One region of the Streptomyces sp. NPDC001663 genome, then DNA from elsewhere that is predicted to be linked to it. Evidence: predicted binding sites of a transcription regulator. Region 1 holds the regulator's gene; the other holds the start of a gene.

The links. The regulator HrcA, encoded in region 1, represses chaperone genes, less so after heat shock. The targets are predictions, from matches to a motif close to TTNGCACTCNGNNNNNCNGAGTGCNAA.
Positions count from the first base shown of each region.
Region 2: groL (chaperonin GroEL) is a predicted target of HrcA. The motif match lies at 12,700-12,726, and genes of this name have one in related genera.

Region 1 covers NZ_JBIAUR010000003.1:309,112-323,312, reverse strand. Annotated here, with positions in the region: gene ACFY1L_RS11955 (ribonuclease Z) at 1-650, opposite strand, end outside; gene ACFY1L_RS11950 (histidine triad nucleotide-binding protein) at 657-1,010, opposite strand; gene ACFY1L_RS11945 (S41 family peptidase) at 1,063-4,284, opposite strand; gene ACFY1L_RS11940 (hypothetical protein) at 4,330-4,893, opposite strand; gene ACFY1L_RS11935 (VOC family protein) at 4,967-5,359, opposite strand; gene ACFY1L_RS11930 (16S rRNA (uracil(1498)-N(3))-methyltransferase) at 5,379-6,125, opposite strand; gene ACFY1L_RS11925 (nitronate monooxygenase) at 6,122-7,198, opposite strand; gene dnaJ (molecular chaperone DnaJ) at 7,300-8,436, opposite strand; gene hrcA (heat-inducible transcriptional repressor HrcA) at 8,437-9,453, opposite strand; gene ACFY1L_RS11910 (MBL fold metallo-hydrolase) at 9,605-10,336, shown strand; gene ACFY1L_RS11905 (DUF3097 domain-containing protein) at 10,379-11,188, shown strand; gene ACFY1L_RS11900 (Uma2 family endonuclease) at 11,166-11,717, opposite strand; gene hemW (radical SAM family heme chaperone HemW) at 11,787-13,019, opposite strand; gene ACFY1L_RS11890 (SpoIIE family protein phosphatase) at 13,051-14,201, opposite strand, start outside.
Region 2 covers NZ_JBIAUR010000007.1:158,267-172,467, reverse strand. Annotated here, with positions in the region: gene ACFY1L_RS23385 (hypothetical protein) at 1-293, shown strand, start outside; gene ACFY1L_RS23380 (GNAT family N-acetyltransferase) at 304-1,398, shown strand; gene ACFY1L_RS23375 (DUF4031 domain-containing protein) at 1,422-1,694, opposite strand; gene ACFY1L_RS23370 (hypothetical protein) at 1,691-2,074, opposite strand; gene ACFY1L_RS23365 (MurR/RpiR family transcriptional regulator) at 2,130-3,053, shown strand; gene murQ (N-acetylmuramic acid 6-phosphate etherase) at 3,095-4,027, shown strand; gene ACFY1L_RS23355 (hypothetical protein) at 4,067-4,486, opposite strand; gene ACFY1L_RS23350 (Scr1 family TA system antitoxin-like transcriptional regulator) at 4,602-5,441, shown strand; gene ACFY1L_RS23345 (DUF397 domain-containing protein) at 5,425-5,640, shown strand; gene ACFY1L_RS23340 (hypothetical protein) at 5,796-6,365, shown strand; gene ACFY1L_RS23335 (carboxylesterase/lipase family protein) at 6,369-7,895, opposite strand; gene ACFY1L_RS23330 (metallophosphoesterase family protein) at 7,892-8,764, opposite strand; gene ACFY1L_RS23325 (GNAT family N-acetyltransferase) at 8,766-9,368, opposite strand; gene ACFY1L_RS23320 (NADH:flavin oxidoreductase) at 9,601-10,725, opposite strand; gene groL (chaperonin GroEL) at 10,950-12,572, opposite strand; gene ACFY1L_RS23310 (cold-shock protein) at 12,894-13,100, opposite strand; gene ACFY1L_RS23305 (ubiquitin-like small modifier protein 1) at 13,552-13,827, opposite strand; gene thrC (threonine synthase) at 13,918-14,201, opposite strand, start outside.

The sequences.
Region 1 (14,201 bases):
CCGTCCGCCAGCGCGTGCACGCCGTCGCAGAGGCGGGTGTCCATGACGAACGCGAACCGCTGGCCGCGGCGCACCTCGCTGACGTCCTCCAGTCGCACGCCGTCGACGACGCCCTCGCGCTGGATGCGGCCGACGTCCGGGCCCTTGATGCCGTGCGCGGCGAGGCGGTCCGGCAGCATGCGGCGGCCGTCGGGTTCGATCAGCCGATAGCCGTAGGACTCGACGGGGTGCGAGAGCTTGACCGCTTCGAGGGTGTACGAGGGTGTGACGGCCGCGGGGCCGTCCGCGTCGACCGGGGCCTCGGTGAGCTGGACCGTCTCGCGGTAGGCGGTGGCGTAGCGCAGGCGGTTGAAGAAGCGCTGTCCGGACTTCGGGTAGTGCGCGGTGATCTCGTGCGGCACCCGGTCCAGGTTGATGCGCTGGACGACGCCCGCGAGGCCCAGGGAGTGGTCACCGTGGAAGTGGGTGATGCAGATGCGGTTCAGGTCGTGCGCGGCGACCCCGGCGCGCAGCATCTGGCGCTGCGTGCCCTCGCCGGGGTCGAAGAGGATGCCCTCGCCGTCCCAGCGCAGCAGGTAGCCGTTGTGGTTGCGGTGCCGGGTCGGGACCTGGCTGGCGGTGCCGAGGACCACCAATTCACGTACGGACACGGTGGGTTATCCGGGGGGCCACTGCAGGCCGCGGCCGCCGAGGACGTGTGCGTGGGCGTGCCAGACGGTCTGGCCGGCGCCGGGGCCGGTGTTGAAGACGATGCGGTAGCTCTCCAGCTTGTCCTCGTCGGCGACGGACTGGGCTTCGCGGAGGACGTCGGCGGCGAGGGCGGGTTCGGCGGTCGCGAGCTCGGCGGCGTTCTTGTAGTGCGCCTTGGGGATCACGAGGACGTGCGTGGGGGCCTGCGGGTTGATGTCCCGGAAGGCGACGGTGGTTTCTGTCTCGCGGACGATCGTCGCCGGGACATGCCCCTCGGCGATCTTGCAGAACAGGCAGTCGTCCTGCGGCTCCCCTGACATTCGTTCTCCTCGGGCCGGTTGATCGAGTACGGGGGCATCGTATCGAGGGACGTCAGTCCAGGCTCGGTGGTGTCTTCGCCGGGGTCTCCTCCAGAGCGGCCAGCGCGATCCGTACGGCCTCGTCCAACTGCGCGTCCCTCCCCGCCCCGTAGTCCTGCGGGCGCTGCACGACCTCCACGTCCGGATCGACCCCGCGGTTCTCCACGCCCCAGCCGTAACCCTCCAGCCAGATCGCGTACTTGGGCTGGGTGATCAGTGTGCCGTCGACCAGGCGGTAGCGGCTGTCGATGCCGATCACGCCGCCCCAGGTGCGGGTGCCGACGACCGGGCCGATGCCGAGGGCCTTGATCGCTGCGTTGACAATGTCGCCGTCGGAGCCGGACCACTCGTTGGCGACGGCTACGACGGGGCCGCGTGGCGTGTCCTCGGGGTAGCTGTAGGGCTGCATGCCGCGGGGCATGCCCCAGCCGACGATCCGGCGGGCGAGCTTCTCGACGACCAGTTGGGAGGTATGGCCGCCGGCGTTCTCGCGGACGTCGACGACGAGGCCCTCGCGGGCGACCTCGACGCGCAGGTCGCGGTGGATCTGGGCCCAGCCGGGCGCCTGCATGTCGGGGACGTGGAGATAGCCGAGCCGGCCGCCGGACTTCTCGTGGACGTAGGCGCGGCGGTCGGCGACCCAGGCGTGGTAGCGCAGCGGCACCTCGTCCGCGATCGGTACGACCACCGCGTGCCGTACGTCGCCGCCGCCGGAGGGAGAGATCGTCAGCTCCACCGGCTTGCCCGCCGTGCCGACCAGGAGCGGGCCGGGGCCGGTCACCGGGTCCACGGGGTGTCCCGCGACGGCGACGATGGTGTCGCCGGGGCGGATGGCGACGCCGGGTGCGGCGAGCGGGGAGCGGGCCTCGGGGTCGGAGGTCTCCGCGGGCAGGATGCGGTCCACGCGCCAACTGCCGTCCTCGTGACGGGAGATGTCGGCGCCGAGCAGGCCCTGGCGGGCGCCGTTGCCGTGGCCGCCGCGCGGCTGGACGTACGCGTGGGAGGTGCCGAGCTCGCCCTGGACCTCCCAGAGCAGGTCGACGAGGTCGCCGTGGGTGGCGATGCGGTCGAGGACGGGGCGGTAGCGGTCGAGGACGCCGTCCCAGTCGACGCCGCTCATGTCGGGCCGCCAGAAGTGGTCCCGCATGATGCGGCCCGTCTCCTCGTACATCTGCCGCCACTCGGCGGCCGGGTCGACGGTCTGCCGGACACGGGTGAGGTCGACGGTGACGTTCGAGTCGCTGTCCTCGTCGTTCGAGGCGCGCCGGTCGCTGGGTACGACCTTGAGCCGGCCGTCGGTCCACAGGAGGACCCGCTTGCCGTCACCGCTGACCTCGAAGTCGTCGGCGTCGGCGGCGAGATGCTCGATGCGCTGCTGGACCAGGTCGTAGCGCTCCAGCTCGGTCTTGGGGTCGGGGGCGTCGGGGGTCGCGCGGGAGGCGCCGAGGACGCCGCGCACCGGGTGGCGCAGCCACAGCACACCGTCCTTCGCGGCCCGCAGGGTGGTGTAGCGGGCGGCCTCGACCGGGAACGGCACGATGCGGTCGGCCAGGCCCTCGAGGTCGATACGGGTGGTGGGGGTGCCCTCGCTGTCGGGCGTCTCGTCCTTGTCCGGGGCGTCGAAGGGGCGGCCGTGGCGCTGCGGGCCGAACGGCGAGGGCGTGGTCGCCGCGAGGGTGATCAGGTGCGGGCGGGAGGCGACGACGAAGGCGAGGTCGAAGACGTGCTCGTCGTAGACCGGGTCGAAGGAGCGGCTGGAGAGGAAGGCGAGGTGCTTGCCGTCGAGGGTGAAGGCGGGGTCGTAGTCCTGGAAGCGCAGCGGGGTGGCCTCGGTGACGGACAGGTCGGTGGTGTTGGCGAGTCTGAGCTGGCTGAGCGGGCGCGGGCCGGGGTGGGTCCAGGCGAGCCACGCCGAGTCGGGCGAGAAGGCCAGCCCGGACACCTCGCCGTGCTCGCTGCGGTCCACCTCGCGCACCTCGCCCGACTCGCGCTCGACGAGCAGCAGCCGTCCGTCGTGCGAGGCGACCGCGGTGCGGCTGCCGTCCGGCGCGACGGCGAGCTCCAGGACGCGGCCGAGCTGTCCGGCGGCGAGCCTGCGCGGGGTCGCGCCGGGTGCGAGGCCGGTCGCCGGGGCGAACTCCAGGGCGTCGTCGCCCTCGGCGTCCGTCACCCAGACCACCCACTCCTCGCCCTCGACGCGGAAGGTGCGCGGCCGCCGGGCCCGTACGCCGGGCTCGGCGGCCAGTACGCGGGCCGGGCCGGAGCGGTGGGTGACCCAGTGGACGGTGCCGCGGACGCAGACCGCGCTGCCGCGTGCGGTGCGGTCGGGGGCGGCCGAGCCGAACCAGCGGGAGGCGTTGACCGGGAACGGCTCCAGGTCGGGGCGCGGCCCGCCGAGCCGGATGTCGAGGCGACGCGGTTCGGCGCCGTCGAGGTCGTCGAGCAGCCACAGTTCACCGGCTGCCGAGTAGACGACCCGGGTGCCGTCGCCGGAGGCGTGCCGGGCGTAGAAGCCGTCGAGGGGGGTGTGCCGACGCAGGTCGGAGCCGTCGGCGAGGGAGGAGTACAGGGCACCGGTGCCCTCGTGGTCGGACAGGAACGCGATCCGCTCCCCCGCCCACACGGGGTGCTCGATGTTCCCGTCCAGCTCCTCGTGCAGCCGTACGAACTCCCCGTCGCCGGCGCGGTCGATCCACAGCTTGCCCGCCGTGCCGCCGCGGTAGCGCTTCCACCAGGCGGCCTCGCTCTGCATCGGCGCGGTCAGCAGCACCGTGTGCGGGCCGTACGCCAGCCCGCCCACGGGGCCGTAGGGCAGGGTGGTGGCCGGTCCGCCGTCGAGCGGGACGGCGCGGGCCCAGGTGCGGCGTGAGCTCGCCTGGCCCTGGGCGCTGGTGACGAGGACCTGTCCGTCGGGGGTCCAGCCGCGTACCCGGGTGCCCCAACTGCCCCAGTACGTAAGGCGCTTGGAGCGGCCACCGGTGGCCGGCGCAATGTGCACCTCGGGGGCGCCGTCGCGGGTGGAGGTCCAAGCGACGGTGGTGCCGTCGGGCGAGATGCGCGGCTGGGTCACCGGTACGTTGTCGGCGCTGACCCGGCGGGCCCAGCCGCCGTCGAGGGGCGCGAGCCAGACGTCGTCCTCGGCGGTGAAGGCGACCGAGTCGCCGTGCACGTGCGGGAACCGGAGATACGAGGAGGCGGGGGACGCCGGGGATGCCGTCGCTGCGGGCTCAGTCACCTGATCACCTTAGGCAAGGGCGGCATCCGCGGACAGAGGTTCCGATCACTTGCCCTCGACGGGCCAGCACTGCGGATCGCCCTTGCACCAGATCGTCTTGGTGACGGTCACGGTGACGGTGGCGCCGGGCTGCTGACCATTGCCGTTGCTGGGGTTGGTGATCGGCGAGGGGGTCGCGTTGCAGTTGCCGAGCCCCGTCACGTGGAACCACTGCTTGCCGCCCACCTTGGCGGTCAGGTCACCGCGCACACAGGCGCCGTCCACCGCGCGGGTGACCTTGCCGGTGACGGTGATCTCCCGGCCGTCCTTGGTCTGCCCCTGGCAGTCGACGTTGGCGACGGTGGTCTCGCTCGCCGAGGGCGCCGTCTGGCCGGGCGTCGCGGCCTTGTTGTTCCCGTAGTTGGCCGTGCAGCTCAGCCACTGCACGTCGACGTGCTGCCGCTCGAGCTCCTTGGTCGCGGTCTGATCGGTGGTGAACGCCACGGCCGCGGAGTTCAACCCACCCGGATCACACGCCACGACCCCGCCCACGGCCACCACCGCAAGCCCCGCCACGGCCGCGACCCGCTGTCCCCGCGGCCGACGCCAAACCCGCCTCAACGCCCCCATGGAGGGCAGCCTGCCACCGTGTGCCGTCCGGCGGTAGAGCGCATACGGTCACGAAAGCGCCGCGTCGGCGCCGTCAGCCGCGCAGCAGCAGCCACTCCTGCAGTTCCACCAAATTGCCCTCCGGGTCCTTGAGATGGGCCACGCGCATGCGGTCCGTCATCGCGGACGGGCCGTGCAGGAGGGTGGCGCCCCGGGAGGCGATCTGTTCGCAGTAGGTGTTCAGGTCGTCGACGCGCAGGACGACCAGGGAGCGGTGACCGGAGGCCTCGTCGCCCAGCTCGCCCAGGATCTCGGCCATCATCGAGCGGTCCTGGAGGGCGATGCCCGCCGAGCCGGTGGCCGGGCTGAACTTCTCGTACGGCCCCTTGGTCGCCCCCGACTGGGGCTTGAGGCCGAGGACTTCGGCGTAGAAGTGGTAGCAGGCGGCGAAGTCGCTTACGAGGAGGCGGACTTGGGCGAGTTCCACGGTGTTCATCCCTGGGGTGTCAGGACCAGCGGCCGGTGCGGCCCAGGAGCAGGGCCGCGGCCGCGGTTCCGGCGGTCGATGTACGCAGCACGGTAGGCCCCAGCACGTACGCCTTCGCGCCCGCCTCCTCGAAGAGCGCCAACTCGTCCTTGGAAACTCCGCCTTCGGGGCCGACGACCAGCACGATCTCACCCCGGTCGGGAAGTTCGGCGGTGGCGAGGGGCTCGCTGCCGTGCTCGAAGTCGGAGTGGAGCACGGCGGCGAGGTCGGCTTTGGCGAGAAGTGCCGCAACCTGCTTGGTCGTCGCTGCGTCCGCGACCTCGGGGAAGCGGACCCGGCGGGACTGCTTGCCGGCCTCGCGGGCGGTGGCCCGCCACTTGCCCAGCGCCTTCAGGCCGCGCTCGCCCTTCCACTGGGTGATGCAACGGGCCGCCTGCCAGGGCACGATGGCGTCGACGCCGACCTCGGTCATCGTCTCCACGGCCAGCTCGCCCCGGTCACCCTTGGGCAGGGCCTGGACGACGGTGATACGGGGCGCGGGCTCCGGCTCCTCGGACACCGAGGCCAGGTGGACGATCAGCCGGTCCTTGCCCTCGGCGGCGATCACCTCGCACTCCGCGTAGCGTCCCGCGCCGTCGGTCAGGACGACCGGCTCGCCCGGCTGCAACCGCTTCACGGAGACCGCGTGCCGCCCCTCGGGACCGTCGAGGACGAACTGCCCTCCGGCGCCTTCGAGTTGCTCGACGACGAACACCGGCGCCGTCATCGCAGGTCGCCCTTGGCGGACAACGCTGTCTTTGCGGCGTCGAGTTCGGCGGCCAGCACCTCGACCAGCCGACCGGCGGCCAGTTCGCGGGCCATGCGGTGGCCCTGGCCGGCCCACAGCGCCATGCCCTGCGCGTCGCCGGACGCGGCGGCCTTCTTGCGGATCGGCGAGGTGATGTGGTGGACCTCGGGGTACGCGGCGGGGGCGTAGGGGCCGTGCTCGCGCATGAAGCGGTTGACCAGGCCGCGGGCCGGGCGGCCGGAGAACGCGCGCGTCAGCTCCGTGCGCGTGAACAGGGGGTTGGTCAGCGCCTGCTTGTGGACGGCGTTGGCACCGGACTCCGGCGTCGCGAGGAACGCCGTGCCGAGCTGGGCCGCGCTCGCGCCCGCCGCAAGGGCCGCGGCGATCTGTCCGCCGCGCATGATGCCGCCGGCAGCGACGATCGGGATGGTCACGGTCTCGCGGACCTGGGCGATCAGGGAGAGAAGTCCGATGCCGGAGCCGTCGTTCTCCGGGAGGTCGCGGTGCGTGCCCTGGTGGCCGCCGGCCTCCACACCCTGCGCGATCACCGCGTCGGCGCCGGCCCGCTGCACGGCGAGCGCCTCCTCGGCGGTGGTCGCGGTGACCAGGGTGAAGGTTCCGGCACCGCGCAGGGCCTCGAGGATCTCGCGGCTCGGTACGCCGAAGTGGAAGGAGACCACCGGGACCGGGTTGTCCAGGAGTACGGCGAGCTTGGCGTCGTAGCCGTCGTCGCGGCCGCTGTCCGGGTCACCGAGCTCGGTCTCGTACCAGGCGGCCTCACCGGCCAGCTGGTGGGTGTAGATCTCTACGGCGCCGGGGTCGGCGTACTCCGGCTGCGGCATGAACAGATTCACGCCGAAGGGGCGGCTCGTGATCCCCCGGAGCTGTTTGATCTCCTGATACATGCCGTCGGCCGTCTTGTACCCGGCGGCGAGGAACCCGAGCCCGCCGGCCTCGCACACGGCGGCGGCCAGATGCGGCACGGAGACACCGCCCGCCATGGGGGCCTGCACGATCGGATGAGGGAAGAGATCGGTCAGCGCGGAGGACATGACGGCATGTTGTCACGTCCTCCGAACAAGTCCGAATCCGGCCGTCCCCTTGGCACGTGCCTCAGGAATGAACGCGATTCAGTGACCTCTCACGGCTCGCGTCAGCGCCCGTTGAAGGCGTCCTTGAGCCGCGAGAACAGCCCCTGCTGCCCCGGCTGGAACTGTCCCTGGGGACGCTCCTCGCCGCGCAGCTTGGCCAGTTCCCGCAGCAATCGCTCCTGCTCGGGGTCGAGCTTCGTCGGGGTCTGGACCTCGACGTGGACGATCAGGTCGCCGCGGCCGCCGCCGCGCAGATGCGTGACGCCCCGGCCGTGCAGCGGGATCGACTGGCCGGACTGGGTGCCGGGCCGGATGTCGACCTCCTCCATGCCGTCCAGCGTCTCCAGCGGGACCTTGGTGCCGAGGGACGCCGCGGTCATCGGGATGGTGACCGTGCAGTGCAGGTCGTCGCCGCGCCGCTGGAAGGTGGAGTGCGGCAGCTCGTGGATCTCGACGTACAGGTCACCGGCGGGACCGCCACCGGGGCCGACCTCGCCCTCGCCGGCGAGCTGGATGCGGGTGCCGTTGTCGACACCGGCCGGGATCTTGACCGTGAGGGTACGGCGGGACCGTACGCGACCGTCACCGGCGCACTCGGGGCACGGTGTCGGAACAACGGTGCCGAAGCCCTGGCACTGCGGGCACGGACGCGAGGTCATGACCTGGCCCAGGAAGGACCGCGTCACCTGCGACACCTCACCGCGGCCGCGGCACATGTCACACGTCTGAGCGGTGGTGCCCGGCGCCGCGCCCTCACCGTTGCAGGTGGAGCAGACGATCGCCGTGTCGACCTGGATGTCCTTCGTCGTGCCGAAGGCCGCCTCGTCGAGCTCGATCTCCAGCCGGATCATCGCGTCCTGGCCCCGGCGCGTACGCGACCGCGGGCCCCGCTGCGACGCCGTACCGAAGAACGCGTCCATGATGTCCGAGAAGTTCCCGAAGCCACCCGCGCCGAAGCCGCCCGCGCCTGCGCCGCCCGCCTGCGAGAGGGGGTCGCCGCCGAGGTCGTAGACCTGCTTCTTCTGCGGGTCCGAGAGCACCTCGTAAGCGGCGTTGATCTCCTTGAACCGCTCCTGGGTCTTCGGGTCCGGATTGACGTCCGGGTGCAGCTCGCGCGCGAGCCGCCGGAAGGCCTTCTTGATCTCTTCCTGCGACGCGTCGCGGCGCACGCCGAGAACGGCGTAGTAGTCCGTGGCCACTTACGACTCCGCCAGGATCTGTCCGACGTACCGTGCCACTGCGCGTACCGCTCCCATCGTTCCCGGGTAATCCATGCGTGTCGGTCCGACCACGCCGAGCTTGGCGACTGCCTCGCCGCCCGAACCGTAGCCGACCGACACCACCGAAGTGGAGTTGAGTCCCTCATAGGCGTTCTCGTGCCCGATGCGCACCGTCATGCCCGAATCCCCCGCCTCGCCAAGCAACTTGAGGAGCACGACCTGCTCCTCGAGCGCCTCCAGGACGGGGCGGATGGTGAGGGGGAAGTCATGTCCGAAGCGGGTCAGATTGGCGGTGCCGCCGATCATCAGCCGCTCCTCGTTCTCTTCGACGAGTGTCTCCAGGAGGGTGGAGAGCACTGTCGAGACCGTACCCCGGTCCTCCACGTCGAAGCCCTCGGGCAGGTCCTCGACGAGCCGTGGTACGTCCGCGAAACGGCGGCCCGCGACCCGGCTGTTGAGCCGCGCCCGCAGGTCCGCGAGCGAGGCCTCGCCGAACGGCGCCGGGCAGTCGACCATGCGCTGCTCGACCCGGCCGGTGTCGGTGATCAGCACGAGCATCACGCGCGCGGGGGCGAGCGAGAGCAGCTCCACGTGCCGCACGGTCGAGCGGGTCAGCGAGGGGTACTGGACGACGGCGACCTGCCGCGTGAGCTGCGCGAGCAGCCGCACCGTGCGGGCCACGACGTCGTCGAGGTCGACGGCGCCGTCGAGGAAGTTCTGGATGGCGCGGCGCTCGGGCGGGCTCATCGGCTTGACGCCGGCGAGCTTGTCGACGAACAGCCGGTAGCCCTTGTCGGTCGGGATGCGCCCGGCGCTGGTGTGCGGCTGGGCGATGTATCCCTCGTCCTCCAGGGCCGCCATGTCGTTGCGGACCGTCGCCGGGGACACCCCGAGGCTGTGCCGCTCGGTCAGGGCCTTCGACCCGACCGGCTCCTCGGTGCCTACGTAGTCCTGGACGATGGCGCGCAGGACCTGGAGCCGTCGTTCACTCAGCATCGCGCACACCTCCAGAAGTCGTCCCCTAGGCGCTCCGCCTGGCACTCTGTCCGTCCGAGTGCCAGCGTTCCCCGGCCCAGTGTACGGCGGTGGGGTACACCCGGGGCAAGGTCGGCCCCCGTTGACGGGGTCGTACAGCTAGCGTCGCGGTATGACGGTGACTTGGGAAGAGCTGGGGTGGGAGCGGGTGGCGGCGGGGGTCGGGCGGTGCCGTCTGCCCGGGTGGGACTGCACGGCGGGGCTGGTCGTCGGGGAGGGCACGGCGCTCTTGATCGACGCGGGATCGAGCCTCGCGGAGGGCGCACGGTTGCGTACTCAGGCGCAGCAGCTCGCCGGTCACCGTGTGACTCATCTCGCGCTCACGCATCCCCATTTCGACCATGTCTTCGGGGCGGCGGCGTTCGCGGGCACGGAGGTGTACGGGGCGGTGGGCATGGACGCGGTGTTCGAGGCCCGGCACGCGCGCGAGGAGCTGCGGGCGGACGCGGTGGGCAACGGTCTGGACGCGGATGCGGCGGAGGAGGCCGTGGACGCGCTGACGCCTCCGCGCCACCACGTCTCCGGCGAGTGGACGCTCGACCTCGGCGGCGGCCGGCAGGTGCTCCTGGCGAACGTGGGCCCGGGCCACACGGCGCACGACCTCGTGGTGTTCGTCCCCGGCGCCCCGGAGGTCGTGTTCTGCGGCGATCTGGTGGAGGAGTCCGGTGAACCGCAGGCGGGCCCGGACGCCGTACCGTCGCACTGGCCGGCCGCGCTGGACCGGCTCCTGGACCTGGGCGGCGAGGACGCGTTGTACGTGCCCGGTCACGGAGCGGTGGTCGACGCGGGGTTCGTGAGACGGCAGCGGGACGAGCTGGCGGCCCGTTTCGGCGTGTCTCCGTGATCTGTACGACGTCAGGGGCGGGCTTCTCCTATCGTCATCCGAATGCGCCAGTACTCCGCCGATCTGACCCCGCCGTGGAAGAAGCCCAAGCCCGTGCCCGAGGTGCCGGCGGAACCGGGTCTGGTGGTCGAGGAGCCCGGGACCGGTTTCTGCGGGGCGGTGATCCGCTGCGAGGCGGGCACGGTGACGCTGGAGGACCGCTTCGGCAAGCACCGGGTCTTCCCGATGGAGCCGCGGGGATTCCTGCTGGAGGGCCGGGTGGTGACGCTGGTACGCCCCGCCTCCGGCCCTGTCCGCCCGACTCGTACGGCATCCGGTTCGGTCGCCGTCCCCGGCGCACGCGCGCGCGTTGCCCGCGCCGGGCGCATCTACGTCGAGGGGCGGCACGACGCGGAACTCGTCGAACGTGTCTGGGGAGACGACCTGCGCATCGAGGGCGTGGTCGTGGAGTACCTGGAGGGCGTGGACGACCTGCCGTCGATCGTGGCGGACTTCGCGCCCGGCCCGGACGCCCGTCTCGGCGTCCTGGTGGACCACCTCGTCCCCGGCACGAAGGAGTGGAGGATCGCGGAGTCGGTGACGAGCGAGCACGCGCTGGTCGTCGGCCACCCGTACATCGACATCTGGGAGGCGGTGAAGCCGGCGACCCTGGGGATCGCGGGCTGGCCGCGGGTGCCGCACGGGCAGGACTGGAAGACGGGGGTGTGCCGGGCGCTGGGGTGGCCGGAGAACACGGGTGCGGCCTGGCAGGGGATCCTGTCGCGGGTGCGGTCCTACAAGGACCTGGAGCCCGAACTGCTGGGCCGCGTGGAGGAGTTGATCGACTTCGTCACGGCTCCTGGACAGTCCTGAACTCGCGGGTGTCGATGCCGGTGTCGAGCACCGGCAGGTGAAGCGTCTCCCCGTACCTCCAGTCGCGCTGACATCGATAGTCGGCGCGCTCGCCGCTGCCGTACGGCTCGGTGAGCACGCGGCATGCAGTCGCTGCCGGATCGACGATCAGGTACACCGGTACACCTGCCCCGGCATAGATCGATCGCTTGGTCACGTAGTCGCGGTGCGCGCTGGCCCGGGAGACGACCTCGACCAGCATGGTGACCGCCTCGACCGGTACGAGGCGGCCGGAGTCCAACCCGGCACCGCGTTCGAGCACCACGATGTCCGGGACAGGCTCGCTCGTTTCCCGGTGCATCTCGACGTACTGGCGCTGCAGCCGCCGCCAGCGGCTCCGCGGAACACCATCCTGGACGTCGGCCACCGTGCAGTTGTGCACCACGTCCGGGGATCTCGTCATCACGACGTCCCCTCGCAAGAGCTCGGCCCTGATGCCCTCGGGGACGTCAAGCGTGCCGAAGAACTCGATCAGCTGTCGGTCGTTCATGGCGGCACCCTAGGAACAGGCCACGCCCACGCGAGGGCCCGCCCGGGGGCAACCCACCCCCACGAGTGATCAGTCCACCAGGTCCCGCACCACCGCATCCGCCAACAACCGCCCCCGCAACGTCAGCACCGCGCGCCCCTCCTCGTACGGCCCCGTCTGCAGCAGCCCCTCCGCCAGCGCCCGCCGAGAAGCCGCCAGCCCCTCCTCCCGCAGCAGGTCCAGCGGTGCCCCCTCCCGCAGCCGCAGCTCCAGCAGGATGCGCTCCACCCGGCGGTCCTCGTCCGACAGGAGCTCACGGCCCGCGCCCGGCGACCGGCCCGCCGCCAGCGCCGCCGCGTACGCGCCCGGGTGCTTCACGTTCCACCAGCGGACTCCGCCCACGTGGGAGTGGGCGCCCGGGCCCGCACCCCACCAGTCGGCGCCGCGCCAGTACAGCTCGTTGTGCAGGCAGCGGGCCGCCTCGGAGGTGGCCCAGTTCGAGACCTCGTACCAGTCGAAGCCCGCCGCCGACATCACCTCGTCCGCGATCAGATAGCGGTCCGCGTGGACGTCGTCGTCCGTCATCGGGATCTCGCCGCGGCGGATGCGGCGGGCGAGCTGCGTGCCCTCCTCGACGATCAGGGCGTACGCCGACACGTGATCGGGGCCCGCTCCCAGCGCCGCTTCCAGCGACGCCCGCCAGTCGTCGTCCGACTCGCCCGGGGTGCCGTAGATCAGGTCGAGGTTGACGTGCTCGAAGCCGGCCGCACGGGCTTCCGCGACGCACGCCTCCGGGCGGCCCGGGGTGTGCGTGCGGTCGAGGATCTTCAATACGTGCTGCTTCGCGCTCTGCATGCCGAAGGAGATGCGGTTGAAGCCGCCCTGCCGGAGGGTCGCCAGATAGGCCGGGTCCACCGACTCCGGGTTCGCCTCCGTGGTGACCTCGGCGTCGGGCGCGAGGCCGAACTCGTCACGGATCGCCCCCAGCATCCGTACGAGATCACCGGCGGCCAGCAGAGTAGGCGTGCCGCCGCCCACGAAGACCGTGCGGACCGGGCGCGGGTCGTCGCCCAGCACCTTCCTGGCCAGGCGGATCTCGTCGATCAGGGTGTCCGCGTAGTTGTCGCGGGAGGCGAGGACCCCGCCCGTGCCGCGCAGTTCGGTGGCGGTGTAGGTGTTGAAGTCGCAGTAGCCGCAGCGGGTCGCGCAATACGGGACGTGCAGGTAGAAGCCGAGGGGGCGGGCGGCGGCCCCGGTGAGCGCGGATGCGGGGAGTGCGCCGTCGGCGGGGACCGGCTCGCCGTCGGGGAGTGCGGAAGGCATGCCCTCCATTGTCCAGTACCCGTACGACTCCTCACTCCGCCTGCAGCACCAGCAGCGCCAGATCGTCCTCCGGCGGCCTCCCGCCGAACTCGTGCACCAGCCGGCGGATGCGCTCCGCGATCAGCTCGGCGCTCATACCCGCGCACCCGGCGAGCGCGGTGGTCAGGCCGTCGCCGTCGTCGAACATGGCGGTGCCCGAGCGGCGCTCGGTGACGCCGTCCGTGACGCACAGGAGGCTGTCGCCGGGGCCCAGCTCGAAGGTCTCGCTGGTGTACGTCTCGTCCTCTATGACCCCGAGGAGGGTCTGCGGGCGGGCGACCGTGCGGACGGTTCCGTCGGGGCCGAGGAGCAGCGGCAGGGGGTGGCCGGCGGAGGCGAGGGTGCAGCGGACGCCGCCGTCGAAGGGGGTCAGCTCGCCGTAGAGCAGGGAGAGGAAGCGGGTCTGCGGGCCGTCGCCGGGGGCGGGCGGCCGCACCAGGGCGCGGGCGGCGGCGTCCGCGGCCTCCGTGGCGTCGTCGAGGAGGAGGCGGTTGAGGCGGTCGAGGACGTCGGCGACGCCGTAGCCCTCGCGGGCGAGGAGGCGCAGCCAGGGCCGGGCCAGGCCGATGACCACCGCGGCCTCGGGGCCCTTGCCCTGGACGTCGCCGACGGCGAAGCACCAGCGGCCGTCGCCGGCCGGGAAGAGGTCGTAGAAGTCGCCGCTCGGTCCGCCCTTGTCGCACGGCTCGTAGACGAGGGCGCTGCGCACACCCGGGATCTCGGCGACGCCGGCGGGCAGCAGGCCGCGCTGCAGGACCTGGCTGATGGTGGCCTGGCGGGCGTACTGGCGGGCCGCGCCGATGGCGAGGGCCACCCGGCGGCTGAGGTCCTCGACGAGTCCGGTGACCTCGTCGGGGAAGCGCAGCAGCCCGGACCGTCCGATGACGAGCGTGCCCAGCGGCCGGCCGCCCGCGATCAGGCGGTAGGCGAGCGCCGTGCCGTGCTCCTCGCGCATGTCGAAGGCCTCGCCGGGCCAGCGGTAGGGGACGGGCCCCGACCGCAGTCCCTCGGACGGCCGCGGCGGGTCCTTCTCCAGGGCCCGGCGCAGCTCCTCGATGCGGTTCTCGCTGCCGTGCCAGACCCGGGCGAGGCGCGGACCGGGCCCGCCCGTGCCGTCCGCCGCCCAGCCCCCGCGGCCGGTCG
Region 2 (14,201 bases), on a different contig from region 1:
ACGACCCGGCCGACGACGACCGCAACGGCCAGGTCCTGTGCGACGCCGACCTCGCGATCCTGGCCTCGCCCCCGTCCGCGTACGCCGCGTACACGGCGGCCGTCCGCGAGGAGTACCACTTCGTCCCGAGCGACGCCTTCCGCGCGGGCCGCGCCGCGATCCTGCGCCAACTCCTGGATCTCCCTAGGCTGTTCAGGACGCCGTACGGCCAGGAGAAGTGGGAGGCGACGGCGCGCTACAACCTCGGCGCCGAGCTGGAAATGCTGTCGCCGCCCACGGACCCGGCCGCATAGTCTGCGCCCCATGCATGCATGGGGCGGGGACCAGGTGGAAGAGGCCGTGGCGGGCTGTGTGGCGGCGCTGCGGCCGGCGGTGGACCGGGACTGGGCGGCGGTGAACGCGGCCGGGCTGGAGTGGAGCTGCCACCAGACGGCGTTCCACATCGCCGAGGACCTCATCGCGTACGCCGCGAACCTGGCCGGGCGCGCGCAGAACGCGTACGTCCCCTTCGAGATCACCCTCGACGAGGGCACCGGCAACGCCGACCTGCTCCATGTCATCGAGACGACCGGCGCCCTGCTCGCCGCCGCCGTCCGCACCGCACCGCGCGAGGTCCGCGGCTTCCACCCGTACCCCTTCCGCAGCGCGAACCGCGAGGGCTTCGCCGCGATGGGCATCGCCGAGGTCCTCGCCCACACCCACGACATCGCGGGCGGCCTGGGCCTGGAGTACGAACCCCCGTCCGCGCTCGCGGAGTCCGTCCTGACCCGGATCTTCCCGCATGTGCAGCCGGGCCCCGACCACTGGCGCACGTTCCTGTGGGCCACCGGCCGCGGTGAACTCCCCGGCCGCGCCCGCCTCACCGAGTGGCGCTGGAACAACAACCTCGCCCTGCCCGCCGACCGCCTCACCCTCGAGGGCATCACGCCCGCGGCCGCGCGCGACCTGGTGGCGGGCGGCGACGGCGGCTTCGAGTGGATCGAGGGCGGCCCGTTCGAGGGCACGCGCGAGGCCTCGGGCTTCATGCTCAAGGCGTACGAAGGAGGCGTCCACCGCCCGGAGTTCGGCGTGTTCGCCCTCGTACGCAAGGAAGACGGCCGCGCGATCGGCGGCATGGGCTTCCACGGCGTCCCCGACCAGGAGGGCCGGGTCGAGATCGGCTACGACCTCGCCGAGCCCGCCCGCGGCAACGGCTACGCGACCGAGGCCCTGCGCGCACTGGCGGACTGGGCACTCGCCCGGGACGACGTACACACGCTCTTCGCGACGATCGACCACGAGAACGCCGCCTCGCAACGCGTGGTCGCACGGGCCGGCTTCACCCGCGCGACGGTCGAGGAGGAGAAGTCGCACGGGGAGTTGGAGACGGACCTCCGGCTGTACGTGCTCAAGGGCTGAGGAACCGGAAGCCCACTTCAGCCCTACGACTGCGCAGGGCGCCCTTTCGGCCTGCGCAGCCCCGCCCCCGTCAGCAACCGCACCACCTCGCGACTGCTGACCTCCACCGCCCCCGCCCGCACCGCATCCGCGTACCGATGCGACGGAATGTCGTAGTGGTCGCGCTCGAAGGCGCGTCGGGGCACGCCCAACCCGTCGGCGAACAGCCGTAGTTCGTCGTACGAGACGTCGCTGATCAGGTGCGACCACATCCGCCCGTGCCCGGGCCAGTTCGGCGGGTCGATGTACACCGTCACGACGAGGACGTCCCGCCGGTGGCCGACCGCAGCGCCCCCACCGCCGCGACCTTCACGCCCGCCTTGTGGCAGACCCAATGCGGGTCGGGGCCCAGCTCCGGTTCGACGTCCAGGGCGTGCGGGTCGCCGGAGCCGCAGACCGGGCACAGCGGCCAGCGGCCGTACGCCTCCAGCAGCGCGTCCTGGACGTCCTGCGCGACCAGCCCGGCCACGTACTCCGCGCCCTCCGGCCACTGCTCCACCCACCAGCGCCGCTGCACCACGGCCTCCTCGACCATGGACACCACGTCGGCGGCGGCGACCTCGCCGGCGGCCAGGTCGGCGAGCACGAGGGCGCGCGCCGCGTGCAACGCCTGCTCCAGGGGGCTGATGGGGTGCATGCCCCCATTGTGCGCACTCTTGACCAGGACACCGAGCCGAAAATATCTTTCATACGTGACCCAGGACGTGAAGGAAATTTTCGCAGCGCCGGGGAGCCGGGCGGCCGCACCCCCCGCGCCCGCCGCGCTCGCCGCCAAGGTGCGCACCCTCGCCCCTTCCATGACCCGCTCCATGCAGCGGGTCGCCGAGGCCGTCGCGGGCGATCCGGCCGGCTGCGCCGCCCTCACGGTCACCGGGCTCGCCGAACTCACCGGCACCAGCGAGGCGACGGTCGTACGGACCGCCCGGATCCTCGGCTACCCCGGCTACCGGGACCTGCGGCTCGCCCTCGCGGGACTCGCCGCCCAGCAGCAGTCGGGCCGCGCGCCCGCCATCACCACCGACATCGCGGTCGACGACCCGATCGCCGACGTCGTGACGAAGCTGGCGTACGACGAGCAGCAGACGCTCGCCGACACGGCGGCCGGGCTCGACACGGTGCAGCTGGGGGCGGCGGTGGCCGCGGCTGCGGTGGCACGGCGCATCGACGTGTACGGGGTGGGGGCGTCCGGGTTGGTCGCGCAGGACCTGACGCAGAAGCTGCTGCGAATAGGCCTGATAGCCCAGGCGCACAGCGATCCGCACCTCGCCGTCACGAACGCGGTGCAGCTGCGCGCCGGCGACGTCGCGATCGCGATCACCCACTCCGGGTCGACCGGCGATGTCATCGAGCCGTTGCGGGTGGCCTTCGAGCACGGGGCGACGACGGTGGCGATCACCGGGCGGCCGGACGGGGCGGTGACCCAGTACGCCGACCATGTGCTGACGACGTCCACGGCGCGGGAGAGCGAGCTGCGGCCTGCGGCGATGTCGTCCAGGACCAGCCAACTCCTGGTTGTGGACTGCCTGTTCGTGGGAGTGGCACAGAAGACGTACGAAACGGCTGCGCCCGCGCTGGCCGCGTCGTACGAAGCGCTGGCGCATCGGCACCGCCGTTAGAAGCATCCACCGGAACCGCACACCTGAAAGAGCCGCCCCCCATGACCTCCACCTCCAACCCCCGTGATCTCCGCGCCGAGTTGGAATCCCTGACCACCGAGGCGTTTCGTCAGGACCTCGCCGACATCGATCAGCTCCCCACCCTCGAGATCGCCCGGCTCATGAACACGGAGGACGCGTCCGTCCCGGCCGCCGTCGCCCGGCGGCTGCCCGAGATCGCCGCCGCCATCGACGCCGTGGCCGAACGCATGGCCCGGGGCGGGCGGTTGATCTACGCCGGGGCCGGGACCGCCGGGCGGCTCGGGGTGCTGGACGCCTCCGAGTGCCCGCCGACCTTCAACACGGACCCGGAGCAGGTCGTCGGCCTGATCGCGGGCGGCCCCGATGCCATGGTCACCTCGGTCGAGGGCGCCGAGGACTCCGCGGAACTCGCCCGGAGCGACCTCGACGCCCTGCGCCTCATCGCCGCCGACACGGTGGTCGGCATCTCCGCCTCCGGCCGCACGCCGTACGCGATCGCAGCCGTGGAACACGCCCGCGAGCAGGGCGCGTTGACCGTCGGCCTGGCCTGCAACGCCGACAGCGCGCTGGCCGCGGCCGCCGATCACGGCATCGAGATCGTCGTCGGCCCGGAGCTGTTGACCGGCTCGACCCGCCTCAAGGCGGGCACCGCCCAGAAGCTCGTCCTCAACATGCTCTCGACGATCACGATGATCCGGCTCGGCAAGACGTACGGGAACCTGATGGTCGACGTACGCGCCTCGAACGAGAAGCTACGGGCCCGTTCCCGCCGTATCGTCGCGCTCGCCACGGGAGCGTCGGACGACGAGATCGAGCGGGCCCTCGCGGCCACCGACGGAGAGGTCAAGAACGCGATCCTCGCCCTCCTGGCCGGTGTCGACGGCCCCACGGCGGCCCGCCTCCTGGAGGACTCCGGCGGCCACCTACGCGCCGCGCTGGCGGCGGCCCGATGACCTACCTCTCGTAGCCGCTCACCGCGGCGATCCACTTGATCAAGTCGCCCGGGTCCTGGTCGGCGCCATGACCGGCAGCCGCCGCTGCCGGTTGACCTCCCGAACCCTCGCCCGCAACACCTCCTCCGGCGGCGCCGGTCCGACCGACCCCGGCGGGCAGTCCCACTCCCGTCCGCCACCGACGGGACGCAACTGCACTCTGCCGCCGACATGGCCCATGACCTCGCCGATCCGGCCGTCCCGTACGTCGGTCACGTGCTCCCCGACGGCGGGCCGTTCGCCGCGCAGGACGGAGGCGAGGCGTTCGGCGGTGCGGGTGTTGCAGCGGCCGAGGTCGACGAGGGCGAAGGGTTCGTCGCTCGCGCCGGTGACGGGGTCGACGGTGAGGGAGGGCAGGACGACGCCGACGCCCACGAGGGCCTCTCGCAGGGTTTCGACGACTTCTTCGGTCGACCGCACGTTGCTCGTACCTCCACGCTGAGTTTGCTATTTGCAACACAGCGTGTCGGTTGCGTGTCTAACCTGGCCATAAGGGGCTGCCCAACAACGCCTGCTGTTCGACCGGGAGTTGCACATGCCAGGACCGAAGGACCTCGACCCGTCGTCATCGCCGCGTGCGCTGCTGGGGGCGGAGTTGCGCCATGCGCGCGAGAAGAAGGGACTCAGCCAGGAGGCCTTGGGCTCGCAGGTGTTCGTGAGCGGTACGTTCATCGGCCAGTTGGAGGCCGGGACACGGCGCCTGCAGCCGGACATGGCTCCAATGCTCGACAGGGCGCTCGGCACGGACGGCTTCTTCGAGCGGAACTGTGCCGCGGCCAACAAGTCCAAGTACCACGAGGATTTCGCGGAGGCGGCGGAGGCAGAGGCCCAAGCCACGACGATCAGGGAGTACGCACCGCTCCTGATCCCAGGACTGCTCCAGACACCCGCATACGCAAGGGCCGTGAACCGCGCGTACGATCCGACGGCCCTGGAGGAGACAATCGACGAGTGGGTGGAAGGCCGCAGGGAGCGGACTCGCCTTCTGGACCATCCAACAAAGCCGCTGCTGTGGATGGTGCTTGACGAGGCTGCGTTGTGTCGGGAGACCGGTGGCCGAGCGGTGATGGCGGAGGCTCTGCGTCACATCGCCGGTCTGGCCCGCCGGAGCCGGGTCATCGTGCAGGTGCTGCCACTCAGCGCGGGAGCGCACGCGGCGATGGAGGGCGCCCTGAAACTCATGGAGTTCGAGGAAGCCCCTCCACTGGTCTACTTCGAGGGCGTCGGCACCGGACGGCTGGAGGACGACCCGGCCACAGTCACCCGACTGCGGTTCAGGTTCGATCTCCTCGTGGCCTCCGCACTCTCACGGGAGAAGTCCCTGGCTCTCATCGAGGCGTTGGCGCAGGATTACGCCCATGAGGAACATCTCTGAGGACGACCTGAGCACGGCCACCTGGTACAAGTCGAGCTACAGCGGAGGCGGCGGAAACAACTGCCTGGAAGTAGCCGCCGGCCACCCCACCCTCGTCCCCGTCCGCGACTCCAAGAACCCCCACGGCCCGAAGCTCGCGTTCCGGGCGGAAGCCTGGTCCGCGTTCGTTGCGGGCGTGCAGAGGGGAGCCGGGGCCTGAACCGGACCGCCGGCAGCGACTGAACAGCCCCCGCCAGGTGCTCCGACACCTGCGGGGGCTTGACCATCGAGATCGAAGAGGCGATCCAACGGCATCTCCCCCGTGAACGTCACCCTGAGCACCGAGAAGCTCGGGCATTGCGCACACTGATACCTATGAACCACGCCCAGCTGACCGCCCTGGGCCGCGCCCTCCGCCTCCTGGGCGAGCACGGCGAGGCCCTCACCGCCGACACTCCGGACGCCAGGCTCCACGAGGTCAAGGCCGATCTCCGTCGCGCCCTGGACCTGCTGGACGAGAGCGTCACCGGCGCCGCGCCCGCCACCCGCTGCCCCGAGCACCCGAACGGCCCGGTCGACGAGAACGCCCACGACCTCTGCCTGCTCTGCGAGACCCGCCGCCGCGCGGCCCGCCGCGCCGAGTACAACGGCGGCCCCGTCCCCCCGCACGCCACCGAGACCGTCCCCTCCCGCTACGGCGTCAGCGCCGACCGCCCCCAGCCCCAGCAGCGCTGGCTGCCGGAGGCGTGGAACGGCCAGGCGTGGCAGCTGTGCGGCACCCCGCGCCGCGACCGGCGCGAGGCCGAGATCTATCTCGCCGCGCAGAGGCGCGGACCGAGGCCGGCGATGGCGTACCGGCTCGTCCATGAGTTCACCGACTACGAGGTGCTGCGCGTCTGGGGTACGCCGGTGAAGGTCGACATCGAGCCGCTCGGCAATCTCTAGCGGCTACTTCAGCAACGGCAGCTCACCGAACTCGTACCCCTCCCACAGCCGCCGCGACGCCTCCTCCGGATAAGGCCTGACCTCGGGCTTCGCATCCAGCACCTGGACCAGCCGCTCCTCGTTCCCGTACGCGGGCCAGCCCGGCTCCCCGGTCCGCGCGAACGCCGTCCACGACGCCCTAAAGCGCGCCGACAGCTCCTCCGCCTCCGCCGGAACCCCGCTCCCGGCGAACAGCAGAAGCCCCAGATCCGCCTCGAACGTGCCGAAGAGCAAGGGGACGTCCAGCGCGTGGCACGCCCCGAGGACCCCGCCGCTCCCCGGCGCCGGCCAGGTCAGCTCATAGACGTGCGCGCGACCACCGGCCGCGATCTGCGCCTCGGCCAGCCGGAGCGACGGCATCCCGAAGAGCCAGTCCGTCTGCACCCGTTCGAACAGCTCACCGGGCGTCGCCTCGGGGAAAGCGGCACGATACGACCGCTCCCCCTCCACGCCTCCGGGCGCGAACGTCCGCAGCGCCCAGGCCGCCTGTTCCTCCCCGATCTTCCCGAGCTGCCCGCCCATGGCGAGGAACAGCCGGAACTCGTCGCGGTTGTGCCCGACCAGCAACTCCACGTCCCGCGCCGCGCCCGCCGCCACCGCCTGCCACGGAGGAGCCGGCAGCACCTCGCCGTCCACCACGGGCGAGAAGGGCGTGGCCGTGGGCGCCACCTGCCCCCAACGGTCCGCGTACGCCCGCATGTTCGCCCCCACCGCCTCGCCCGCCGCCGTGAGTCGGCGCGGATCGACGGTGGCCAGGTCGGCCGCGGTCGGCGACAGACCGGCCTCCACGGCGATCGCCCGGGCGATGTCCCGGGCCAGTTCGTCGGAGAAGTACGTGCCCGGCACACTCTGCGCGATCGCCCGCCGGAACAGCCCCCGCGCGCTCGGCATCGCCAGCAGCGAGGCCACCGACCCCGCGCCCGCCGACTCCCCGAAAACCGTCACCTGCCCGGGGTCGCCACCGAACGCGGTGATGTTGTCCCGCACCCATTCCAGCGCGGCGACCTGGTCCAGCAGCCCCCGGTTGGCGGGCGCCCCTTCGATACGCGCGAATCCTTCGACGCCCACCCGGTAGTTGAGGGTGACGACGACCAAGTCGCCGTCTCGGGCTATGCGTTGGGCGTCATAGCCGGGGCTGCCGGAGTGGCCCAGCTTGTAGGCGCCGCCGTAGATCCACACCATCACCGGGCGGAGCGACGCCGAATCGGCTTCCGGGGTCCAGACGTTGACGGTCAGCCAGTCGTCGCCCTCGGGCACGTCCAGCACGCCCGTCCTGCCCATGAAGGCGGACTCCTGCGGAGGCGGCGGGCCGAAGGCGTACGCCTCCCGAGTCCCCTCCCAGGCCCGTACGGGCCGCGGCGCCGCGAACCTGGCCTCCCCGACCGGCGGTTCGGCGAACGGTATTCCGCGGAAGACCGTGAGCCCGCCCTCCCTGCGCCCGCAGACCGCTCCGGTGGCGGTACGCACGACCGGGCCTTCAACTGTCGTCATCGGTCACCATGCCTCTCGATCAGCTCCCGCGTCCGTTCCTCGTCCAGTTCGTACACCGTCTCGTGGGCCCGCGGATCACGCGCGTGGAAGGTGTGGAACATCGGCCCCGTCGCTCCGCCCAGCTCCACCAGCGAGGCGGACGCCCCGCGCACCGCACGCTCGGTCCCGGGCGCGGTGGTCAGGTCGATGCGGTTGACGATCCCCGGCGTGACCCACACCGGCACCGACTCCAACAGCCCGAAGAGCTGGAGGTGGTAGTGCCCGGTGAGCACGACCCGTACGTCACTCCCCCGGACCGCCTCCGCCAACCCGCCCGGATCACGCAGCCCGAAGACCTGCTGGGTCGCCGAGATGTCGAGGGCGATCGGCGGATGGTGAAAGGCAAGGACGGTGCCCCGCTCGGCGGGAACACTCAACACACCCCGCAACCAGTCCAGTTGGGCCGCACCCAAGTGCCCGTACACCTCCCCCGGCACAAGCGAGTCCAGCGTCACGAACCGCCACCCGCCCACCGTGCTCACCGCACACCGCTCGGCGCCGGTGGTGTGCGCACGGTCGCTGCCGTCGACGGCGAGATGCCCACTGCCGAGCACCTTGGCGAAGGCCTCACGCTCGTCGTGGTTGCCGGTGGTGTAGAAGACGGGCGCGTCCATACGCCCCGCGAACTCGCCGATCAGCTCGCGCACGGTCGAATACGCCTCCACCGCCCCGTCGTTGGCGAGATCCCCGGTGACGACGATCGCGTCCACGCCGCGCTGGTACCGCAGTTCGTGGAGCATGAGCCGGAGCGAGTCGGTCGCGTTGACGCCGTGCTTGTTGGGGGCGTCGGTGCGCTCTATGTGGGTGTCTGACAGATGCAGGATCCGCATGTCACGAAACGCTAGCCGCCCGCCACATCGTCGTCACCACCTGCCCCGTGGGGAGGAGGATCTCATCGCGGACGGCGAAGCCCACGCTCTCGTACCGCTTGAGATTGGCGGGGTTGGTCGACTCCAGATAGGCGGGCGCACCGAGCTCATCGATACGCGCAAGACTCTCGGCCAGCAGCCCCATGCCGAGCCCCTTGCCGCGGTGGTCCGCGTGAGTGCCGAGGATGGTGAGGTAGAAGAAGGGCTCGGCGGGATGGACCGCCTCGAACTGCTCCCCGACGGCCATGACGGCTCGGGCTGTGTCGGGGCCGGCGGCCTCCGCCAGCCGCTCCTCGAGCCCGCCCATCTCTGACTCGGTCAGCTCGATACCGCCCGGCGGGATCCAGATCGCTGCGGCTTCGGCGCCGGGTGTCACCAGAGTCCACGGGTAGCGGAGGGCAGAGGTGACATAGACCCGCCACATGACAGCTGCCTGGGCGGCACGCCGCAACTTGTCCGGGAAGGCCGGGCCCCACACCGGATCGTGGAAGAACGCGGAAGTGAAGGTGGCAACGATGGCGTCGATGTCGGCGGCGGTGGCGATGCGAGCGAAACCCTTCGTCATACCCACCATCTTCAGCCCGCGTACACGGACGAGACCAGCTCAGCCATTTCCAGCCCGTCCGGCGTACACGGACGAGACCAGCACAGCCAATTCCAGCCCGTCCGGCGTACACGGACGAGACCAGCACAGCCAATTCCAGCCCGTCCGGCGTTTGAGGACGAGGCCCTTGGGCCGATGGGGGTCTGGGGGCGCAGCCCCCAGGGACAGCAACCCCCACCACCCCGCACGGTTTTCAGCTCAGCGAGCGCAGCGAACCCGCGTCGTACGGCGCCAGCTCATCCACCCGCCCCGCAAGAACCTTCGCCGCCCACTCCGGATCCTGCAGCAGCGCCCGCCCGACCGCGACCATGTCGAACTCCTCGGCCTCCAGCCGGTCGAGAAGGTTGTCGATGCCCTTGACCGGCGCCCCTTCGCCCTGGAAGCCCTTGAGGAAGTCACCGTCGAGGCCGACCGAGCCAACGGTGATGACCGGCTTGCCGGTGAGCTTCTTCGTCCAGCCGGCCAGGTTCAGGTCCGAGCCGTCGAACTCCGGCAGCCAGTAACGGCGGGTGGAGGCGTGGAAGACGTCGACACCGGCGGCGGCCAGCGGCGTGAGGATCGCCTCCAGCTCCTCCGGGGTCTCGGCGAGCCGCGCGGTGTACTCCTGCTGCTTCCACTGCGAGTAACGGAAGATGATCGGGAACTCGGGGGACACCGCCTCGCGAACCGCCGCGACGATCTCGGCCGCGAAGGTGACACGGCCGACGGCGTCACCGCCGTACGCATCCGTACGGCGATTCGTGCCCGCCCACAGGAACTGGTCGAGGAGGTAGCCGTGGGCGCCGTGCAGCTCCACGCCGTCGAAGCCGATGCGCTCGGCGGCGGCAGCGGCCTCCGCGAACGCGCCGATGACGTCGTCCACGTCCTGCTGGGTCATCGCCCTGCCGGTCGGCTCGGCGCCCGCGTTCACCAGGCCGGAGGGGCCGACGGCGGGGGCGTCGGCGTAAGGAGCCTGTCCCTGCTCGCGCACCATGCCGATGTGCCACAGCTGCGGGACGATCGTGCCGCCGGCCGCATGCACGTCCTCGGCGACCTTGGCCCAGCCCGCGAGCTGCTCCTCACCGTGGAAGCGCGGTACGCGGTCGCTGTTGCCGGCCGAGTCGTGGCCGACGTACGTCCCCTCGGTGACGATCAGCCCCACACCGGCGGCCGCACGGCGCGCGTAGTAGGAGCGGACGTCCTCGCCGGGGATGCCGCCCGGGGAGAACATCCGGGTCATCGGCGCCATCACGATCCGGTTCGGGACGGTGAGACCGCCGAGCGAGATCGGACGGGACAGGATCTGGGCCGCTCGGGAGGCGGGCGTGGTGACGGTCACCTGGGGGACTCCTCGTGAAGGCAGTGTTAACCGGTCGGTATGTGCACACGCATTGTTGCACCCCCTTAAGCAACCACCTATGTGCTGCCCCACATTCCGGTCCACGCGAAGTCCCTATGTGATCCAGAACACGCCCGAGGGCGGCACTCCCTGTCGGAACAGGGAGTGCCGCCCTCGGTCTCGTACGAATGCGTACGGCGATGGACTCGCGATCCTCGGGAGGATCAGAAGTCCATGTCACCGCCCGGCATACCGCCACCGGCGGGCGCGGCGGCCTTCTCCGGCTTGTCGGCGATGACGGCCTCGGTGGTGAGGAAGAGCGCGGCGATGGAGGCGGCGTTCTGCAGGGCAGAGCGGGTCACCTTCGCCGGGTCGATGATGCCTTCCTTGACCAGGTCGACGTACTCGCCGGTCGCGGCGTTCAGGCCGTGGCCCGGGGTCAGGTTGCGGACCTTCTCCACCACGACGCCGCCCTCGAGGCCGGCGTTGACGGCGATCTGCTTCAGCGGGGCCTCGAGCGCGAGCTTCACGGCGTTGGCGCCGGTCGCCTCGTCACCCTCCAGGTCCAGCTTCTCGAAGACGGAGGTCGCCTGGATGAGCGCCACGCCACCACCGGCGACGATGCCCTCCTCGACGGCCGCCTTCGCGTTGCGCACGGCGTCCTCGATGCGGTGCTTGCGCTCCTTGAGCTCCACCTCGGTGGCGGCACCGGCCTTGATGACCGCGACACCGCCGGCGAGCTTCGCCAGGCGCTCCTGCAGCTTCTCGCGGTCGTAGTCCGAGTCGCTGTTCTCGATCTCGGCACGGATCTGGTTCACGCGACCCGCGACCTGGTCCGAGGAACCGGAGCCGTCGACGATGGTGGTCTCGTCCTTGGTGATGACGACCTTGCGGGCCTTGCCCAGGAGGTCCAGGGAGGTGTTCTCGAGCTTGAGACCGACCTCCTCGGAGATGACCTCGCCGCCGGTGAGGATGGCGATGTCGTTGAGCATGGCCTTGCGGCGGTCGCCGAAGCCCGGGGCCTTGACGGCGACGGACTTGAAGGTGCCGCGGATCTTGTTGACGACCAGGGTCGACAGGGCCTCGCCCTCGACGTCCTCGGCGATGATCAGCAGCGGCTTGCCCGACTGCATGACCTTCTCCAGGAGCGGGAGCAGGTCCTTGACCGAGGAGATCTTGGAGTTGGCGATCAGGATGTACGGGTCGTCGAGGACGGCCTCCATACGCTCCATGTCGGTGGCGAAGTACGCCGAGATGTAGCCCTTGTCGAAGCGCATACCCTCGGTGAGCTCCAGCTCCAGACCGAAGGTCTGGGACTCCTCGACGGTGATGACGCCTTCCTTGCCGACCTTGTCCATGGCCTCGGCGATGAGCTCGCCGATCTGGGTGTCGGCGGCGGAGATGGAGGCCGTCGAAGCGATCTGCTCCTTGGTCTCGACATCCTTCGCCTGCTCGAGCAGGGCACCGGAGACGGCCTCGACGGCCTTCTCGATACCGCGCTTCAGGGCCATCGGGTTGGCGCCGGCGGCTACGTTGCGCAGACCCTCCTTGACCAGGGCCTGGGCGAGAACGGTCGCGGTGGTCGTACCGTCACCGGCGACGTCGTCCGTCTTCTTGGCGACTTCCTTGACCAGCTCGGCGCCGATCTTCTCGTACGGGTCCTCGAGCTCGATCTCCTTGGCGATGGAGACACCATCGTTGGTGATCGTGGGGGCGCCCCACTTCTTCTCGAGGACGACGTTGCGGCCCTTGGGGCCGAGCGTCACCTTCACGGCGTCCGCGAGCTGGTTCATGCCGCGCTCGAGGCCGCGCCGCGCCTCCTCGTCGAACGCGATGATCTTGGCCATGTGAAGTGGTCCCTCCAGGACTGGGGGTGATTCCTTCGGACCGCGCCCGCGCCCGCGACGGACGGCTCGCACACCTCGTGGTTCCTTGCCCCACCCGGCCTGCGGGCCTCACCGACCCGGTCCTTCTTTGTCACTCTCACCTTCAGAGTGCTAACGCCAATGATTAGCACTCGCCCCCTTCGAGTGCAAGCGCCTCTCACGGTCCGAGCCCACCCCCGGACCCCCGTCCCACGGCCCGTCCCCGGACATGCCGAGGGGCCCGCACCTGCTGGTGCGGACCCCTCGAAGAAGAACGTCGCTGCAGTTAACCCGGCGCGTGCTTCAGCTGGTCGCCAGACGGACCATGTCCGCCTGCGGCCCCTTCTGGCCCTGCGAGATCTCGAAATCGACCCGCTGACCCTCTTCCAGGGTGCGGTAGCCGTCCATCTGAATCGCGCTGTAGTGGACGAAAACATCCGCACCACCGTCGACCGCGATGAAGCCGTACCCCTTCTCCGCGTTGAACCACTTGACGGTGCCCTGAGCCATGCCTAACTCCCCTATTACTGGCCCTTGCACAGATCCACACTTCGCGGATCCGGGTCAGACCTCACCCCCCACGGTTGGGGGCGTGCGCCGGAACGCGTCGACCGCGGCTGAATGTATCTGCCCAACTGCCGTCTGCAACAGGTCAATCGGACGAGAATTCCGGGCAAGACCGGTCGGGAATTTACGGAGAATTCGCCTGAATTCAGGGCAAGTCGGGCCCCATAAAAGGAGCATAAGACGCAAAAGACCTGCACACTTTGGCTGCTTCTCGTCGCATCCGGAGCCACTACTCATATGCATCCGGCATGCAGAAAGCAGCAGGTTCCCCAACTGTACCGTGCTCAACCATGCAGAATTGCCCCCTCCGCTTCTCTCACGGAGGGGGCAATTCGGTGAACTCTTGGTAACCGGCGTTACCGACGGTAATAATCGGGTCGGCCGGTACGCTCCGTCAGCCTCCGGCGACGGCCGGGATGATCGAGACGCCCGCACCGTCCGGAGTCGCCGTCTCCAGCCCCTGCTCGAACCGCACGTCGTCGTCGTTCACGTACACATTGACGAAGCGGCGCAGCTTGCCCTGGTCGTCGAGGACGCGGGCGGCGATACCCGTGTGGTTCTTCTCCAGATCGGCGATGACCTCGCCGAGGGTCGCACCTTCGGCGGCGACCTCGGCCTGCCCGCCGGTGTAGGTGCGCAGGATGGTAGGGATGCGGACGTTGACGCTCATGCTTATGACCTCCGGTCGGGTAGCGCCCCTTCAGGGGCGCGGGGAACTGCGCGACAAGCCCCCACAGTCCCGCAGACGAACAACTACCTCTTAGCCGAGCCCGGCCTCACGGAACGACTCAAGGTTGGGGCGAATCGTCGCCGTAAGACCCGTACCCGCCACCGCATCCAGCGTCTTGAGCCCGTCACCGGTGTTGAGCACGACCGTGGTGAGGCTCGGGTCCAGCAGACCGTTCTCGATCAGCTTCTTCGCCACACCAACGGTCACCCCACCGGCGGTCTCCGCGAAGATGCCCTCCGTGCGGGCCAGCAGCTTGATGGCGTCCACCACCTGCTCGTCGTTCACGTCCTCCACCGCTCCCCCGGTGCGACGCG